DNA from 3 places in the Kushneria konosiri genome. Region 3 is predicted to be linked to each of the others. Evidence: predicted binding sites of a transcription regulator. Region 3 holds the regulator's gene; each other region holds the start of a gene.
The links. Region 3 encodes PhoB, which activates phosphate uptake and scavenging genes when phosphate is short. Its sites were predicted from a motif close to TGTCATANNNNTGTCANA; they were not measured.

Region 1: a site for PhoB is predicted at 3,022-3,039, ahead of pstS (phosphate ABC transporter substrate-binding protein PstS). Genes of this name have one in related genera too.
Region 2: a site for PhoB is predicted at 2,673-2,690, ahead of B9G99_RS02605 (PhoX family protein). Genes of this name have one in related genera too.

What each region holds. Positions count from the first base shown of each region.
Region 1 is NZ_CP021323.1:701,017-706,745, forward strand. Features, by position in the region: gene pstA (phosphate ABC transporter permease PstA) at 1-805, opposite strand, end outside; gene pstC (phosphate ABC transporter permease subunit PstC) at 817-1,782, opposite strand; gene pstS (phosphate ABC transporter substrate-binding protein PstS) at 1,875-2,909, opposite strand; gene crcB (fluoride efflux transporter CrcB) at 3,066-3,455, opposite strand; fluoride riboswitch at 3,538-3,625, opposite strand; gene B9G99_RS03280 (CvfB family protein) at 3,708-4,592, shown strand; gene B9G99_RS03285 (YdgA family protein) at 4,646-5,729, shown strand, end outside.
Region 2 is NZ_CP021323.1:553,792-559,520, forward strand. Features, by position in the region: gene ppk1 (polyphosphate kinase 1) at 1-401, shown strand, start outside; gene B9G99_RS02605 (PhoX family protein) at 481-2,625, opposite strand; gene B9G99_RS02610 (3-deoxy-7-phosphoheptulonate synthase) at 2,741-3,835, opposite strand; gene B9G99_RS17150 (hypothetical protein) at 4,327-4,452, opposite strand; gene folM (dihydromonapterin reductase) at 4,535-5,245, opposite strand; gene B9G99_RS02620 (FAD-binding oxidoreductase) at 5,242-5,729, opposite strand, start outside.
Region 3 is NZ_CP021323.1:1,242,201-1,247,929, forward strand. Features, by position in the region: gene cysZ (sulfate transporter CysZ) at 1-312, shown strand, start outside; gene B9G99_RS05800 (N-acetylmuramoyl-L-alanine amidase) at 476-1,447, shown strand; gene phoR (phosphate regulon sensor histidine kinase PhoR) at 1,491-2,789, opposite strand; gene phoB (phosphate regulon transcriptional regulator PhoB) at 2,796-3,479, opposite strand; gene ubiA (4-hydroxybenzoate octaprenyltransferase) at 3,637-4,503, opposite strand; gene B9G99_RS05820 (chorismate--pyruvate lyase family protein) at 4,592-5,179, opposite strand; gene B9G99_RS05825 (HU family DNA-binding protein) at 5,404-5,727, shown strand.

The DNA.
Region 1 (5,729 bases), 540 kb from region 3:
TATTGAGAATCAGCACCGCGGCCGTCAGTATCAGTGCCCCTGCCCACGCAAGCGCCACCTGAGCGGGAATAAACGAATTGATGGTCATGTTCTGGTAAAGCACCATCGGCAGGTTGGGCATCTCGCTGCCCATGTTGAAAAAATTCCACTGATTGGTGTTGAGCGCCGTAAACAGCAGCGGCGCCGTCTCGCCGCTGATGCGCGCACACCCCAGCAGCACCCCGGTAGTGATCCCCGCCTTCGCACCGCTATAGCAGACCCTGAGCACGATCAGCCAGCGATGTGCCCCCAGCGCCGCGGCGGCTTCACGCAGCGAATTGGGTACCAGCAGCAGCATGTCCTCGGTCGAGCGAATCACGACCGGAATGATGATGACCATCAGCGCTGCCACCCCGGCCCAGCCCGAAAAGTGCCCCATCGGCAGCACCACGACGGCGTAGATATACAGACCGATGATGATCGAAGGTGCCGACAACAGCACATCGTTGATAAAGCGAATGAGATTGGCCAGCCGTGAGCGACCGCCGTATTCGGCAAGCCAGGTGCCGGCCGCGATGCCGATGATGGTACCGCCGACAGTGGCCAGCGCCGTCATGATCAGCGAGCCCAGAATGGCGTTACCCAGCCCGCCACCGGACATGCGGGTGCGCTCGGTGAACACGTCAAGTGACAGGGCCGGTACGCCCTTGGTGACCAGCGTCAGAAGAATCAAAAAAAGCCAGATGACCCCAAAGGCAGAGGCCAGCAGCGACGCCATCATGATGATGCGATTGGCCATACGGCGACGGCGATAAACAGGATTCATGACAGCCTCCTTCATGACGGGGCCCGCTGATTGATGCGATTAAGCATGAAGCGCGCCAGTGCCAGTACTGCAAAGGTGATCAGAAACAAAACCAGACCCAGCAGCAAAAGTGCCGAGCGCTGCAGGCCGTCGGCTTCTGAAAACTGATTGGCGATCAGGGCAGCAATCGAGGTGCCCTGCCCGGTGACGGTGGCGTTCAGGAAAAGGTTGTTGCCGATCACGAAGGTCACCGCCATGGTTTCTCCCAGCGCCCGGCCCAAGCCGAGAATCACCCCACCCAGCATCCCGGCCTTTACGGACGGAAAGATCACGTGGCGCACGACCTCCCAGGTGGTACAGCCCAGTCCGTAGGCCGACTCGCGCATGATCGATGGCACGGTATTCATGACATCGCGGGTCACGGCAGTGATAAAGGGGATGATCATGATGGCCAGAATCAATCCGGCCGTCGTCAGTCCGGTACCGGCCGGAAACACCGACGGGAAATGGGACTGCAGAAACGGGGCCAGCACTTCCATGCCCCACATGCCATAAATGATGGACGGCACGCCTGCCAGCAGCTCGACCATGGTGCCAATGGTGCGCCGCAGCTTCGGCGGGCACAGCTCGGTGAGAAAGATCGCAATGCCCAGCGAGACCGGCACTGCGATGGCGATGGCAATCAGGGACGTCACCAGCGTGCCGTAAATGGCCGGCAGCGCGCCAAAATTCTCGACGTTGGCGGCCCAGCGATCGCCGGTAAAAAAGGAAAGCCCCAGCTGCTGCAGGGCCGGCCAGCCGGCGATCACCAGCGAGCCGGTGATGGTTCCCAGCAGTACCAGCACCAGCAACGCCGAGCTACGGGTCCCGAGCTCAAAGATCCGGTCAATAATGCCGTTGCGCTTGAGTGCCGTGCGCTCCCGGGCACTGGCCGACAGCTTCTGCATCCGATCGCCCTCTGCGGCCTGTGGTGTGACGCTGCTGCTGCCGGTCGTCATGATGGATACCTGTACATGAACGTCATGAGTGGGTCAGGTGGACAGAAGCCGGGGCACATGGCCCCGGCCCGAGACATCAGGTCAGCCGTGAATTACTGCTGCCAGACAGCCTTGCCGCTGCTGTCCTTGATCTGCGACCAGACGTCTTTCTTGATCATGTTGACCACGCCATCCGGCATCGGGATGTAGTTGAGCTCGGTGGCCATGTCATCGCCGTTTTCAAATGCCCAGTCAAAGAAGGCAAGCGCGTCACCAGCGGCCTTGGCATCGTCGACTTCAGTGTGCATGAGAATGAAGGAAGCCCCCACGATCGGCCAGCTCTGATCGCCCGGCTGATTGGTCAGCACCAGATACATGCCGTCAGCATTTTGCCAGTCGGCATTGGCGGCCGCGGCCTGGAAGGTGTCGCTGCCGGCGGTCACAAAGTTGCCGGCCTGATTTTTCATCTGCGCCACATTCAGATCGTTCTGCTCGGCATAGGCTGACTCGACATAGCCGATGGCGCCGTTGATGCCGTTGACCTGGCTTGCCACCCCGGCGTTGGCCTTGGCACCAACACCGGCAGGCCACGCCACGGACTTGCCTTCACCAATCTCGTTTTTGAAATCGCTGCTGACCTGGGCCAGATAGTGTGTAAACAGGAAGTTGGTGCCCGAGCCTTCGGCACGATAGACCGGGGTAATCCTGGTGTCTGGCAGATCCACGTCGGGGTTGAGCTGCGAGATGGCGTCATCGTTCCAGGTGGTGATCTCGCCGCGGTAGATGTCCGCCAGTGTCTGACCGTCCAGACGCAGCGCCCCATCTTCAACGCCTTCCACGTGCACGACCGGCACCACGCCGCCCATGATCTGGGGCCACTGAACCAGATTGTTCTTTTTGAGCTCTTCCGGTGTCATCGGCGCATCGCTGGCTCCGAAGGTGACCGTACCGGCAGTAATCTGCTGGATACCGCCACCGGACCCGATGGCCTGATAGTTGAGGCCGTTGCCGGTCTCGTCCTGATAGCCATCGGCCCACTGCGAATAGACCGGATAGGGGAAGGTCGCACCGGCACCGGTGATGGTCGCGGCCGAGGCGGTGGCCGCCAGCGAGGTAGCAATGAAGGCTGCAGCGACTTGCTTGATCATCAGATTGCTCCGTTACCCTGCGTCAGAACGCTCAAGGCGCCCTGCTGGTTATCGTGCCGGCCTGTCAGAAAAGGCGCGGCTGCTTCAATACGACGCCAGGTTAGCAATCAAATATGTCAGTTTTATTGCAGCGCTGTCATAAATCTCCCCTGCCCACTACCGCAGCCACTGCCGCACAAGGGCCACACAGGCCATGCCCAGCGCCGTCATCAGTAGCGAACCCACAAGATGGGCGCTGATACCCGCCAATGCATTCAGATAGCGTCCTTCCTGAAGCTGTCCGGTGATCTCCAGCGAGAAGGTCGAAAAGGTGGTCAGCGCGCCCAGAAAACCGGTCACCACAAAAAGTTTCCAATGTGGACTCAGCTCCGGCAGGAGATTAAACAGCGCAAAGGCAATGCCGATCAGCCAGGCCCCCAGCAGGTTGGCCACCAGCGTCCCGGGCGGCAACGGTGGAAACAGCGCATTGAGCATCAATGACAGGGCCCAGCGCAGGTTGGCGCCCAGCGCCGCACCACACCCGATGGCAAGAATGGACAACCACATGCAGCACTCCTCGAATCTCTCGGTCATGTCGAGGGCACGGGCAGCAACGTCGTATCAACACGAACCTGCCCCCGTCCCCCGGGGCGTTGCAGGCATCATCAATCACGACGTGTCAGAGCGCGATGGTTCGAAGCGCATGCTTCGGGAGGCATGCCATCTCCTTTGGAAAATCATTGCACTGCCGCGCGATGGTGACAAGCCATGCCCCGTGAAGGGTCTTCCCCTGCCCGCCATCGTGGCGTTTGCGTTAACATGGCATTTTTATTCTGTTCACGGGGCGTGACCATGCCGGCAATGGGCCGTTTCAATACGCTTGAAATCCTCAGGACGTCTTCCATCGGGCTTTTCCTCGATGGCGGCACGCTGGGCGATATTCTTCTGCCGACGCGCCAGATACCGCGAGGTTTATCCACCGAGCCGGGCGACTCGCTGCGGGTCTTTTTGTATCTCGACAGCGAAGACCGCCCGATCGCGACCACCGAGCGACCCAAAATTCAGGTGGGCGAGTTCGCCGCGCTGGAAGTGGTCGAGCGTACTCCAGTGGGTATCTTTCTGGACTGGGGCCTGCCCAAGGACCTGCTGCTGTCGCATTTTGAAGAGCGTACCCATCGCCCCCTGCGTCAGGGCGATCGCTGCGTGGTGTTCGCCTATCTGGATGATCGCACCCGACGCATCACCGCCTCGATGCGGCTGGACCGCTATCTGAGCCATGAGCCGGCCGATTACGCGCGTGATGAGGAAGTCGATCTGCTCATTACCGGTCCGACCGACCTGGGCTTCAACGCCATTATCAATCATCGCCACTGGGGGCTTTTGCACAAGAGCGAGGCCATTCGTCCGCTGCGCATGGGCACCCGGACCAAAGGCTACATTCATCGGATTCGCGATGACGGCAAGGTGGATCTGAGTCTGCAGCCTCGCCGTGAACTACTGGCAGAGCCGCTGGCCGAACAGATTCTCGAGCAACTGCAAAAGGCCGGTGGAAGGCTGGCCATCAGCGACAAGAGTGACCCTGCCCTGATTCAGCGCACCTTTGGTGTCAGCAAGGGCAACTTCAAAAAGGCCATTGGCGGCCTTTATAAGCAAGGGCTGATCACCATTGATGCCGATGGTATACGACAGGTCAATCAACCATGATCAGCGCCCGGCGCTGAGACATTTATATTTTGCATCAACGTTCAGGGATCTTCATGGGCAAGACAACGGGCATTATCGGTACTGCAGCAGTCATCATCGTGGTCGCAGGCGCTGCCGCCCCCTGGTACACCGGCAAGCAGATCGAGCAGGAGTTCCGCCATGGCATGGCGCAGGTCTCTGACAGCGCCCCGACCCAGGTCATCGACTATGACCGCGGCTGGCGCACGTCTGATGCGGTGACCCGCACCGTGATCGAGACCCGCGAAGGGCCGTTGCAGATCGATGTGCATCATCACATCACTCATGGCCCATGGGGATTTGGCTGGGCGCGCATCGACAGCACCCCCGACTTTGGTGACCAGCAGGCCGCCGTTGCGCACTATTTCGGTGACCAGCCGGCGCTTGAGGCCACCACCACCGTGGGCTTTGGCAATGACGTCAACATCGACTGGCAGTCGCCGGCCTTTGACGACACCCAGGTTCCCGAAAGCCCTGACGCCCGCCTGGCCTGGGGCGGCATGAAGGGCCACTACCGGCTTGACGGTGATCGCACCGAATCCAGCGTCTCGATCCCCTCTCTGGATTTTCACAGTGACGACGCCACGCTGACGCTCAAGTCATTGAAGATGGACAGCAGCGGCGCCGGCGGCCCCGACTGGCCCAACATCGACAACTTCTGGGACGCTCGCTTCAAAACAACCCTGGGCCAGCTGAACCTTCAGGACAATGCTGAAGGCGTAAGCCTGAAGCTGGGCCTGGACGGCCAGGGTCAGCTGCGCGACAACGGTGACGACGGCCTGTCAATGAACGCCTCCTGGCAGATCAGCAACCTGCTGATGAAGGATCCGGAGCTTGCCGAGCCACTGATCATCAACAGTGCTACCCAGACCCTGGCGCTCAAGCACCTTCCTCGCGAGGCCACCCGCACGCTGCTGACCGAACTGGCCGGTGTGGATGACTCGCTGGACGAAGATCAGGTCACGGGGCAGGTACAGAACATCATGACGCGATATCTGCTGGAGGCTCTGAAGGGGGCCCCGTCTGCAGAAATAACGGTCGCGGGCCTCAACACCCCTCAGGGGTCGCTTGAAGGCAAGCTGGCACTGGACTTCCGCCCGATGGATACCGAAGGCAAAC
Region 2 (5,729 bases), 690 kb from region 3:
AGGCCGGTGTCCTATGTCAGCTGATCATCCGGGGCACCTGCTGTCTACGCCCGGGGGTTCCGGGCATCTCGGACAACATTACGGTGCGCTCGGTGGTGGGTCGCTTTCTGGAACATACCCGCGTCTTTCACTTTCACAACGCCGGCAAATCCGAGACCTGGTGTTCCAGCGCCGATTTCATGGAGCGCAACATGTTTCAACGGGTCGAGACCTGCTTCCCTCTGCTGGATCGCAAGATTGCACAGCGGGTCAGAAAGGATCTCGATACCTACATGCTGGACAACTGTCAGAGCTGGACGCTGCAACCGGACGGGCATTATGAAAAACGCTGCCCGGGCAAGGATGAAGCGGCCATCAGCGCGCAGGAAACGCTGCTCTATGCCTATGCCGCGCGACCCTGACAACATCCTTCAATGCCCATGACAGCACTCGGGCCGCATGAGCGGCCCGAGTCCCTTTTCCAGAATGCTCCCCCGGGGGTCAGACACCAATCATGCCGCCATCGCGCTTTTGAATGACCACGGTCGATGAGCGCGGGCGCACCTGCCCCTGTGCTGTTTGCGTGGCATCGTCGGTATCGGCGGCCGGCCAGTTGGCGGGATGCTGAATATTGATAAACAGCGCTGTCCGATCAGGGGTTGCAAAAATCCCGGTGACTTCTGCTTCGTTGGGGCCGATGGCGAAACGCTTGAGCTGCGCCTGATTGCCGGCATTGATGGCCGGCTGCCCCTTTTCATTCATGGCGCCTGGCACCACGGCGAGTACCTGATCATTGGTCATGTTGGCCACCGCGTTCTCACGACCCTTGTCCAGCCCGTTATCCGTCTCGATCCAGAGAATTCCCTCGCCATTGTCACGCTCGTCAAACCAGAGACCATCAGGGCTTGCAAAGGCGTTGACGTCGGTCAGACCGGAAGGGTTGGTGTCATCCTGCGCATCAGGGCTACCGCCAAAGACGAAAGGCTCCCAGCGCATACGGGTGGGATCATCATGACTCTCCTGCCAGCGGATGATATGGCCATAGGTATTGTCCGGGCGTGGATTGGCCGCATTGACCGGTGCCGTGGCATACCCGCTGCCCATGGCAGACACATCATCGCCCTCACCGGTAAAGCTGGCCGAGCTGTCTTCATCGGTACGTTTTGAGTTATTGGTCAACGTCATGTAGACCATGCCTGACTGCGGATCGACCGTGCCCCATTCCGGACGGTCCATGGGGGTGGCGCCCATCAGGTCAGCGGCGTCACAGGTGTTGACGATGATGCCGGCCTGATCCTCGAACAGCTCTCCCAGTCGCTGCCCCTTGTGTTCGCCCTGAGGAATTACGGCATCAACCGTCAGAGGCAGCCACTCTCCCGTACCATCGGCATCGAAACGGGCCACATACAGGGTGCCCTCATCCAGGTAGCTGGCACCGATGGCCTGGCGGTCATAGGTGTCGCCGGGACGATTGGCATCGCTTTGCTGCCAGTGTTTTTTGGTCACGAACTTGTAGATGTATTCGTTGCGACTGTCATGACCGGTATAAAACGTCAGCGGCATGCCTTCGACCACACGGCCGGGCCAGCAGCCCTCATGACGGAAACGTCCCAGCGCCGTGCGCTTGTAGATGGTGCTGTCGGGGGCGTAGGGATCAATTTCCACGATGTAGCCGAAACCACGGGCCTCGTTACGATAGTCCCGGGCGGGATCGTCACCCTGTGGCGTGTTATCGAAACGGCTGAACTCTCCCTGCTCGCCATGCTCGGCACTTTCCCAGCCATAGCGGCCACGCTCGCCATTGATACCCAGACGGGCCTGATCGGCCGTCAGCTCACCACGATTGATGAATACCTCGGGCCAGTTCTCTTCACAGGTCAGGTAGGTACCCCACGGTGTGTAGCCACTGGCGCAGTTGTTGTTGGTACCGCGAACATGCGTTCCTTCCGGCGACCAGGCGGTCACCACCCAGGGCGTTCCCGCCACGGGACCCGCCAGCGCCATGGGCGTGGCCGAGGTAATGCGCCGGTTATGGGCGTCGTCGGCTACGGGTCCCCAATGCCCTTGGTCGTCACGACGCAGGCGGACAATCGCCACGCCGTGGGCGTTGATTTCGGTACGCACCTCATCGGCCGGACGTGCCCCCTCATCCTTGTGGGTCGGTCCGCCCTGCGGCGCCCAGAGGGCGCTTTGATCGATATATTCGTGATTGATCGCCAACAGGAAATCGCGTGAGGCGTGCTGCGTATCCAGCGGAAAATGGTACATGCCGTCGTGATGCATGCCCATGGCGCGCGCCTGAAAGGCCGGTGTGACCCGCAGATCCTGCTGCCAGCGGGCCGCACTACTGTCCAGTGGTGTGCCCCACGGCACCAGAACCTGAGCGGTGTACCCTTCAGGGACCACAATGCCGTCCGTCATGCTGCCCGGCAGCGATTCAAAGCCCAGCGTCAGCCGGCGCCCGGGCTCGGCACCGGCCTGACGAATGACAGATCCCAGACCGAAATCGGTAAACAGTGTGGCAGCCGCCAGCCCAAGACTCCCCTGCAACATGCGCCGGCGCGACATGTAGCGGGCCATGACGGAAGAAAAGGGGCGATTATCGCTGTCATTGTGATTGTCGTGATTCTCGATTTCCTGACTCATGCCATCGTCTCCCGTGGATTGATCGATGGCCGAGATTACGACGATATCATGACAGGTTTTTGACACCCGGGGGGTCGGGGCCGCTTCAGTACGGCCCGAACAACGGCTGACCGCCTTAAACCGACCGCTCGGTCAACCGCTTCGCCACACACCTAATGTGATGCTCGCTGTCCGTCCAGCCCAGACAGCCATCGGTGACGGAAACGCCGTAGCGCAGTGCAGCGCCCATGGGCTGCTTGCCTGTTTCCAGATGGCTTTCGAGCATGACGCCGACCAGTGATGACACGCCATTGAGTCGTTGGCGGATGACCTCATCGAGCACCAGAGGCTGTCGAGTGGGGTCCTTGCCACTGTTGGCATGGGAACAGTCCACCATGATGGCGCCTGAAACGCCCGCTGCACCGAGAGCAAAAGCGGCCTTTTCAACGCTTTGCGCATCGTGATTGGGCCCTTGATGGCCACCGCGCAGCACCAGATGAGTGTCGGGATTGCCGCGTGAATGCAAAAGTGCCGGGTGACCGTTGTCATCAAACCCCGGATAACGATGGCCGTGGCGACTGGCGCCCATGGCATCGATGGCCACCTGAATGCCGCCGTCAGTACCGTTTTTGAACCCTGCAGGCATGGGCAGCGCACTGACCATTTCGCGATGAATCTGCGACTCGGTGGTCCGTGCCCCCACCGCCGCCCAGCTGATGAGATCATCCATGTAGGCACTCAACATGGGCTGAAGCAGCTCGCAGGCAATCGGCAGCCCCAGCGCCGCGATATCCCGCATGAGGCGGCGCGTACTGGCAAGCCCTTCGGCCATGTTGTCACTGCCATCCAGGTGCGGGTCATACACCAGCCCCTTCCAGCCGACAGTCGTTCTCGGCTTTTCCACGTAAACCCGCATGACCAGCACCATGCTGTCTGCCACCTCATTGGCGAGTTCTTTCAGACGCCGGGCATAATCCAGCGCGCTGTCGCGGTCATGAATGGAGCAGGGTCCCATGACAACCAGCAGGCGCGAATCATGGCCATTCAGGATATTGCGGATCGTCTGCCGCTGGTGGGCAATCTGCTCTTTTATGGCAGGTTCCAGGGCAATGGCCTTTTTGAGCGCGCCGGGTGTCGGCAGGGGCTGGGATACAATGGCGGCATCCGCGTCATCGGTCTGATCGAAGGAATCGGGGTGGGCAGCTTCAACAGCGTTGAGTAAGGCATTCATGACGAGATCTCTATCCTTTAACGGCGTAACAAGGGTAAGTGTGGAGCGCCCGTTACTGACACGCCGGCGGTCAGCGCTCGAAGCGCCGCCAGCGTGCGGTTAAATCGCCAGCCATACGCTGGATGGTTCTGGTCCGTCATGGTCATGTGATTCTCCCTCTGCCTGTGTCCAACGAGTCGTTTGTCATGACACAAAAACAAAAAACCCCGGTGGCGTGCTGCCGACCGGGGTTTTTGAGGGTGGGCAGCACGGTAGATACCGGCACGCCCTGGTATTCAGGCGTGCCCGTTCCTAAACCAATACCAGTAGCCCACTGAATAACCGACTGCGCCAGAGACACGCGCAGACACTGCCAAAGCCTTTTGGGCCAGCAGAGTCTGAGTGTCATTGGGCGCCAGATGCGACATGCAGGGTTATCCTGATCAAAAATTCCGAAACACCATGAGAGCCCCTGCCCTCATGATCGATCATCCGAGACTAGCATGACTGACTCAGATGAGAAACTCCTTCCAGATAAACAGTGCCGGCAATGCCGCTGCCAGCGATATTACCACCACACCGGCCACCATACCGACCAGCAATGCACGATCCTTTAGTAACGTCGACGGCGATATCATGATGCCACCTGTCACGGTTGTTGAAACAACATTGTCTTGAACATCGTGGTTGTTGTCTGGCGAGTTGTTCGCCAATATCAGTTCACTTCACATGACGTCCGCCGTCAACAGGCAATGTGATGCCTGTGACGAAAGCACTATCGAGCAGATAGCGCACCCCCTGCCAGATCACCATCGGTCCGGGAACGGCAGGCAGGGCTGATTTGCTGTTGAGGTGCGCCAGATAGTCATCGCCGTCGCCTGCGTTGAGCATGATACCTGCCGGTGCAATGGCATTGACCTTGATGTCGGGCGCAAACCTTCCGGCCATCGACAGGGTCAGATTTTCAAGGCCTGCCTTGGTGGCGGCATAGGCCATATGTCTTTGAGAACCGTGTGCGGCGCTGTAGTCAGTGATGTGAATGATGTCACGCATCGGCTCGGGACAGGCCATCAAAAGCGCCCGGGCATGTAGATTGATGAGGTAGGGGGCCTGCATGTGCACCTGAAACATCAGGGCAAAGTCTTCTCCGCAAGCGCCACCTTCGTCGTGCTGCCAGTGCGAGGCATTGTGGATAATGGCCCTTAGTGCATGGGTATGCGATTTCAGTCGGGCAATGAACTCGAGGATCGAGGCCTCGCTTGAGAAGTCGGCATACAGCGCCGTGATGCCACGTTTTCGCAGTGCCTCGATGGCCGGACGTTCCCGGCGATAGGTGATGATGACCGGATGACCATCATCATGGAGGCGTTCGGCGCAGTAGCGGCCCAGTCGCTGACCGCCGCCGGTGATCAGGATGGGCGACTGACTCATGACCCGTCGTCCTGCCCCTTGAGGCGGGGCGCATAGCTGAAGACATCGGAAAATATCCGTTTGGCCATCGGCTCGATCCGGGCGAGCGTGTCCACCACGGCATACACCATGCCGGGCGAGCCGGCAATGAAGATGCTCGCCTCGTCGGCACGATGAACCCGGTCATGCAGGGCGTTATCGATGCGCTCGACCACCCCGTCAAAGTCGTCTTCTCCGGGCAGCTCCACCACCGGGGTGAAGCTGAAATGTTCGTTTTGTTCGGCCCACTGACGTGCCTGCCACTCCATGTAGAGTTCGCTGCGCGCGCGTGCTGCCCACCAGAGATGAATGGGGCGCTCGGGGTGCAGGGCAAGCGAGGCCTCGATGATCGATTTCATCTGCGCAAAGCCCGTTCCGGCCGCAATCAACAGCAGCGGGCGCGGATCATCGAGCTCGAGCACGGACTCTCCACCGGCCAGTGAGACCTCGATATCGGCCCCCACGT
Region 3 (5,729 bases):
CGTGTCCTGCTGCTGTTACTGATCGGATTCGTGCCCGTGCTGCATCTGGCCGCGCCGCTGTGCTGGGCGCTGTTTTCCATCTGGAGCATGTCGATTCAGTATCTGGACTATCCGATGGACAACAACGGCGTAAGCTTTCCGGACATGAAAAAGCGTCTGAGCGCGCGCTGGTGGCCGACGCTGACCTTTGGGGGCGTGATCTCGGCCCTGATCTGGATTCCCATCGTCAATCTACTGGTCATGCCGGCGGCCGTGGCGGCCGGCGTCATGATGTGGCGCCGCCACTACATGGCCCTGCCGCGTCCGCAGTAGCCGTGCCGCCAATCATGAGGCACACGGAAGTCACTCTGCCAGGATGTGCGCGGTTGCCGTAACATGATGTGACAATCTGTCCGGTGCAAGGGTTCGCACCGGTGTCGCGACTCGTATGGTAGGGCGCATCCCTTTCCGGTTCACCGTTTTTGCGGAATACAACATGTCAAAACCCCTGCTTGTGGGGCTGGCGCTGGCCGTAGTGCTGGCCGGCTGTGCCAGCGCGCCGACATCGGCCCCAACGCCTGTGGTCGATACCGACGCCATTGATCGCATCTTCAGCAATGTGCCGGTCATTGACGATACAACCCCACCCCGGCGCTACAGTCCGGCGCAGGGGGCGACGCTCGAGCGTCGCAGCGGTTATCGGGTTGATCGTTCGGTATCGTCACGCGGGCAGAATCAGCGCATTCGCTTTCTGGTACTCCACTACACCGGCGGCGATGACAAGGCCGCCTTCCGGGCGTTGACCGGAGGCAACGTCAGTGCCCATTACCTGGTCACGGCCACTCCGGGGGAGTATCAGAATCAGCCAGTGGTCATGCAGCTGGTCGATGAGAGTAAAAGAGCCTGGCATGCCGGTGTCAGCAGCTGGGCGGATCGCGTCAATCTCAACGACACCTCGATCGGCATCGAGATCGTCAATCGCGGCCATTACACCTCGCCTGACGGCATGGTCTGGGATCCCTACAGTCGGGCCCAGATCGAGCTGGTGACTGCCCTGGCCCGGGATATCGTTGATCGCTACCACATCGCGCCGGAAAACGTGCTGGGCCACAGCGACATCGCGCCCGGCCGCAAGGTTGATCCGGGCCCGTTCTTTCCCTGGCAGCGCCTTCACGAGGCCGGGGTCGGTGCCTGGCCCGAACGTCACGTCGTGACCCGCTATCAGCGTGAGCTGAGCGCCTCACCACTGTCCATGGCGCAGCTGCAGCGGGCGCTGGGGCTCTGGGGTTATCCGGTAAGTGTGACCGGCACCTTTGATGAGCCGACCCGCAAGGCGCTGGGCGCCTTTCAGATGCATTTCCGACCGGCCGACACCCACGGCAATGTGGATGTGGAGAGCCAGGCCATCTTGCTGGCGCTGCTGGAGCGCTATCACGGTCTGGCCGACGTCCGCGCCGTGCGTCAGTAGACGGCTGGCAGGCCGCGGTGAGTCATGAGACAGCGCCCGGACATCAGTTGGGCGCCTTCTCCATGCGGGTGGCGGGGAAAATGCAGCGAAAGCAGGCGCCTTCGCCGGGCTGGCTTTTGATATCGAGCCGGGCATCGTGGCGCAGCAGGACGTGCTTGACGATGGCCAGTCCCAGACCGGTGCCGCCGCTGGCCACCGAGCGACTCTTGTCGACCCGGTAGAACCGCTCGGTCAGCCGCGGGAGATGCTCGGGGGAGATGCCTTCACCGTTATCGATCACCTCGACGGCGGCGCCATCCTTGCCCCACCGGCGATAGACGATGGTGATGTGACAGCCAGGTGAGGTGTAGCGCACTGCGTTGTAGATCAGGTTGGACAGGGCGCTTCGCAGCTCTTCGATATCCCCGAACAGCCGCCGGGTCTCCTCGAGCCGACAGGTGATCTCATGGCTGCCGGCGGAGAGCTCCTGTCCGTCCTCGGCGATCTGTTCGCACAGCGCTGCCATGTCGATGGAGCGCTCATTATGATGGCGTTCGCTGGTCTCGAGCCGTGACAGGGTCAGAAGATCCTCGACCAGATGCTGCATGCGCACGGTCTGCTCCTGCATACGGCTCAGGCCGCGCTTGAACGAGCCGGGCAGCGCCTCATGGTTGTCCTGCCAGGTTTCAACGTAGCCGGTCAGCACCGTCAAAGGCGTGCGCAGCTCATGGGAGACGTTGGCCACGAAGTCGCGTCGAGTCTGCTCCAGACGCTGCAGGCGCGTCACATCGCGAATGATCAACAGACGTTCGTCGTCGCCAAAGCGGGTGATCTGACACGCCAGCGTGCGTGCCTCGTTGGTGGGAGCATTGATCGTGATCGGCTCGCTGTAATCCATCCGACGGAAATAGCGAATGAAGTCGGGATCACGCAGATAGTTGGTCAGGTGATGGCCGCGGTCCTGACGGTTGTCCAGCCCGATAAGCCGCTCGGCGGCACTGTTCCACCAGTCCAGACAGCCGCGTGAGTCGAGCATCACGACCCCTTCGCTCATCGACTCGGCGGACTCCTGAACACGCTTCAATACCGAGCGCAGGCGGTTTTGAAGCTGCTGCTGGCCCTTCTGGTAGCGGTAGAGCCGGTCGAACAGATCGCCCCACACCCCTTCGCCATCGGGCGGGCGTTGATCTACCGGGGCTTCCAGCCAGCGGTAGAGTCGCCTCAGGTGTCTGAGGGTAAAGGCGAGATGGATGCCCAGCCCCAGGGCCAGACCCCAGCCCGGATAGCCCAGCAACATGCCCAGAATGGTAAAGCATGCGGACAGATAGGCCAGACGCCAGAGTTCGTTGAGCCAGTAATGCATGGCCGGCTACCGTGACGAAAAGCGATAGCCGGTACCGCGTACGGTCTGCACCAGATGCTGATGGGCATCACCCAGCACCTTGCGCAGCCGTCGAATGTGTACATCCACCGTGCGCTCCTCGACATAGACATTGCCACCCCAGACCTGATCAAGCAGTTGGGTGCGGGTGTAGGCGCGCTCCTGATGGGTCATGAAAAACTGCAGCAGGCGATACTCGGTCGGGCCGATCTCGAGCGCCCGACCATCGACACTGACGCGATGGCTGACGGGGTCAAGCATCAGCCCGCCTACCTCAACGGTCTCCTCGATACCGGCCGGTGTCGTGCGCCGCAGCACGGCCTTGAGACGGGCGATCAGCTCACGGGGAGAAAAGGGCTTGGTGATGTAGTCATCGGCACCGCTTTCCAGCCCCTGAACCTTGTTGTCTTCCTCACTGCGGGCCGTCAACAGCACGATCGGGATGTCGCGGGTCGTGGGTTCGCGCTTGAGACGGCGGGCAAGATCAATGCCGCTGACGCCCGGCAGCATCCAGTCCAGTAAGATCAGATCGGGACGCTCGTCGACCACCAGTTCATGGGCGCTCCTGGCATCCTCGGCCTCGAGAATGCGAAAGTCCGCCATCTCGAGCGCCATGGCAATCATTTCACGAATCGGCGCTTCGTCGTCGACGATTAAAACGGTTCTGGACATGAGTGGCTTCCCCTGCCGGATAGCGATGGCGACTGACGAGATGACCTATGCGGTGGCGCGCAGGTCATGGGCGTCGTCATGTGATCGTCATTCAAACGTCTTCATATGACAACTTTATGACACTGCGACCGGGGATGACGCCATCGCTTCCTGAGGATTAAGCCTGCCAGGTCGCCAGCGCAATGCCGGCAAAAAGCAGAATGCCTACCCAGTGGTTGTTCAAAAAGGCCTGAAAGCAGCCCTCACGGGTGCGCGTTCGACAAAGCCGCTGCTGATGCACGAACACAACGGCGATGGCGATAAGCGATGCCCAGTAGAAGCCATCAAGCTCGGCCATGCGACCTACAACCGCCAGCAGCATCAGCATCAGCACCTGAAGTGCGCCCTGGATGACCAGATCCATCCGGCCGAATAGCACAGCGGTCGACTTGATGCCGATTTTCAGATCATCGTCGCGATCGACCATGGCATACCAGGTGTCATACACCAGCGTCCAGACAATATTGGCAAAAAAGAGCCACCAGGCCACCGCCGGCACATGGCCCTGCTCGGCGCCGAAGGCCATGGGAATGCTCCAGCCGAACGCCGCCCCCAGTACCACCTGCGGCAGATGGGTATAGCGCTTCATGAACGGGTAGCTGGCGGCCAGTGCTGCAGCGCCGAATGACAGCATGATGGTGTAGGCGTTGGTGAAACACACCAGCACAAAGGCGATGGCCAGCAGCACGCCAAACAGCGTCAGCGCCTCGCGCTCGCTGATGCGCCCGGTCGCCAGCGGTCGATCATGGGTACGCTTGACGTGGGCATCGAAGTGGCGGTCGGCGTAGTCATTGATCACGCACCCCGCTGCGCGCATGACATAGACCCCCAGAATGAAAATGATCAGATTATGCCGGGTGGGCAGGCCATCGCCGGCCAGCCACAGAGCCGCCAGCGTTGGCCACATCAAAAGCCAGGTGCCGATGGGCCGGTCAAGCCGGGTCAGACGCATGAAGTCAGGGAGACGAGCGAGGGGCGACGGCATCGTCGGGGCTCCAGTCAGGGTAAAACGAGGATGTCAGCGTAAAAACATGAGTCTACCCGAAATGACCCGGTGTCGAGTCATTCATGCGTCATGGGCGCTGGCACCGGGTGAAGCGCTCATGCACAAAATACTCCTGCACCAGCAGCGGCGGGCGATCAGGCCCCAGGGTGAACAGTGAGCGCCGTCCCCACGCAACCGGCAGATCCAGAAATCCCGGGGCATCCCGGGTCATTTCGATGGCCGAGCGCCGTACCATGGACTTTTTGGGTGCCCGTGCGGCTCTGGCAAAGAGCTGATGGCCAAGCGCCCGGGTGCCCAGGCGGGCCATCCAGGGCGGGCAGCCCCTGAGCGCCATGACCGACCGCGCCGCCACCAGCACCTCGCCCCCGGCTTCCAGAGTAACCTCCCGCCGCCAGACCCGCTGGCCGGTAGTCAGACCCAGCGCGGAAAGTTCGTCATGACGTCCGCGTCCGGGACCCTGAGCGTACAGTCGAACCGTAATGGGCGCATCGACCAGACGTGCCAATCGGGCCGTGAGCGAGTCCCGTGACCTCATCAGGCCTGCGAGCGGGTTTTCAAGGTGTACACCGGACAGGGCAATCGGTTGCCAGCGGGTCAGCGACGTAAAAGGCCTGGAAGATTCGGGCATGAAGGCAACATCCGAAAAGAGGGTCATCGGGTATCTTTTTGTACCCGTGAGGTAAAAATATCATCCATTAGGCCGGATATACGCGACAAAGTGCCATTTTGTGCAGTTTTGGCTGGCGTGAAGCAGGGCGGCGTTGCTAGTCTAGGCTCGTCGAACAGTGTTCGCCCTGCAAGGCCGGCTTCATGGCGCTGGTGCAGGGCAGTGAGCGACCCTTCGCGCACCCCCTTGCAGTGTGCGAATTCGATATAACAATGGGCGGCACCAAAAATCGCCATGTTATTGCCCAACCAGGAGGCGTTATGCGCAAACCAGAACTCGCCGCGGCCATTGCCGAGCAGGCGGATCTTTCAAAGGACAAGGCAGGTCAGGTACTCAACGTCGTACTCGACGAGATTACCCGCAGTGTTGCCAGGGGCGAAGATGTCACCCTGATCGGGTTTGGTACCTTCACCGTGCGCGAGCGCGCCGCACGTACCGGCAAGAACCCGCAGACCGGCAAGGAAATCCAGATTCCTGCCAGCAAGAACGTTGCGTTCAAGGCCGGCAAGGGTCTCAAGGACGCCGTTTCCAAGTAATT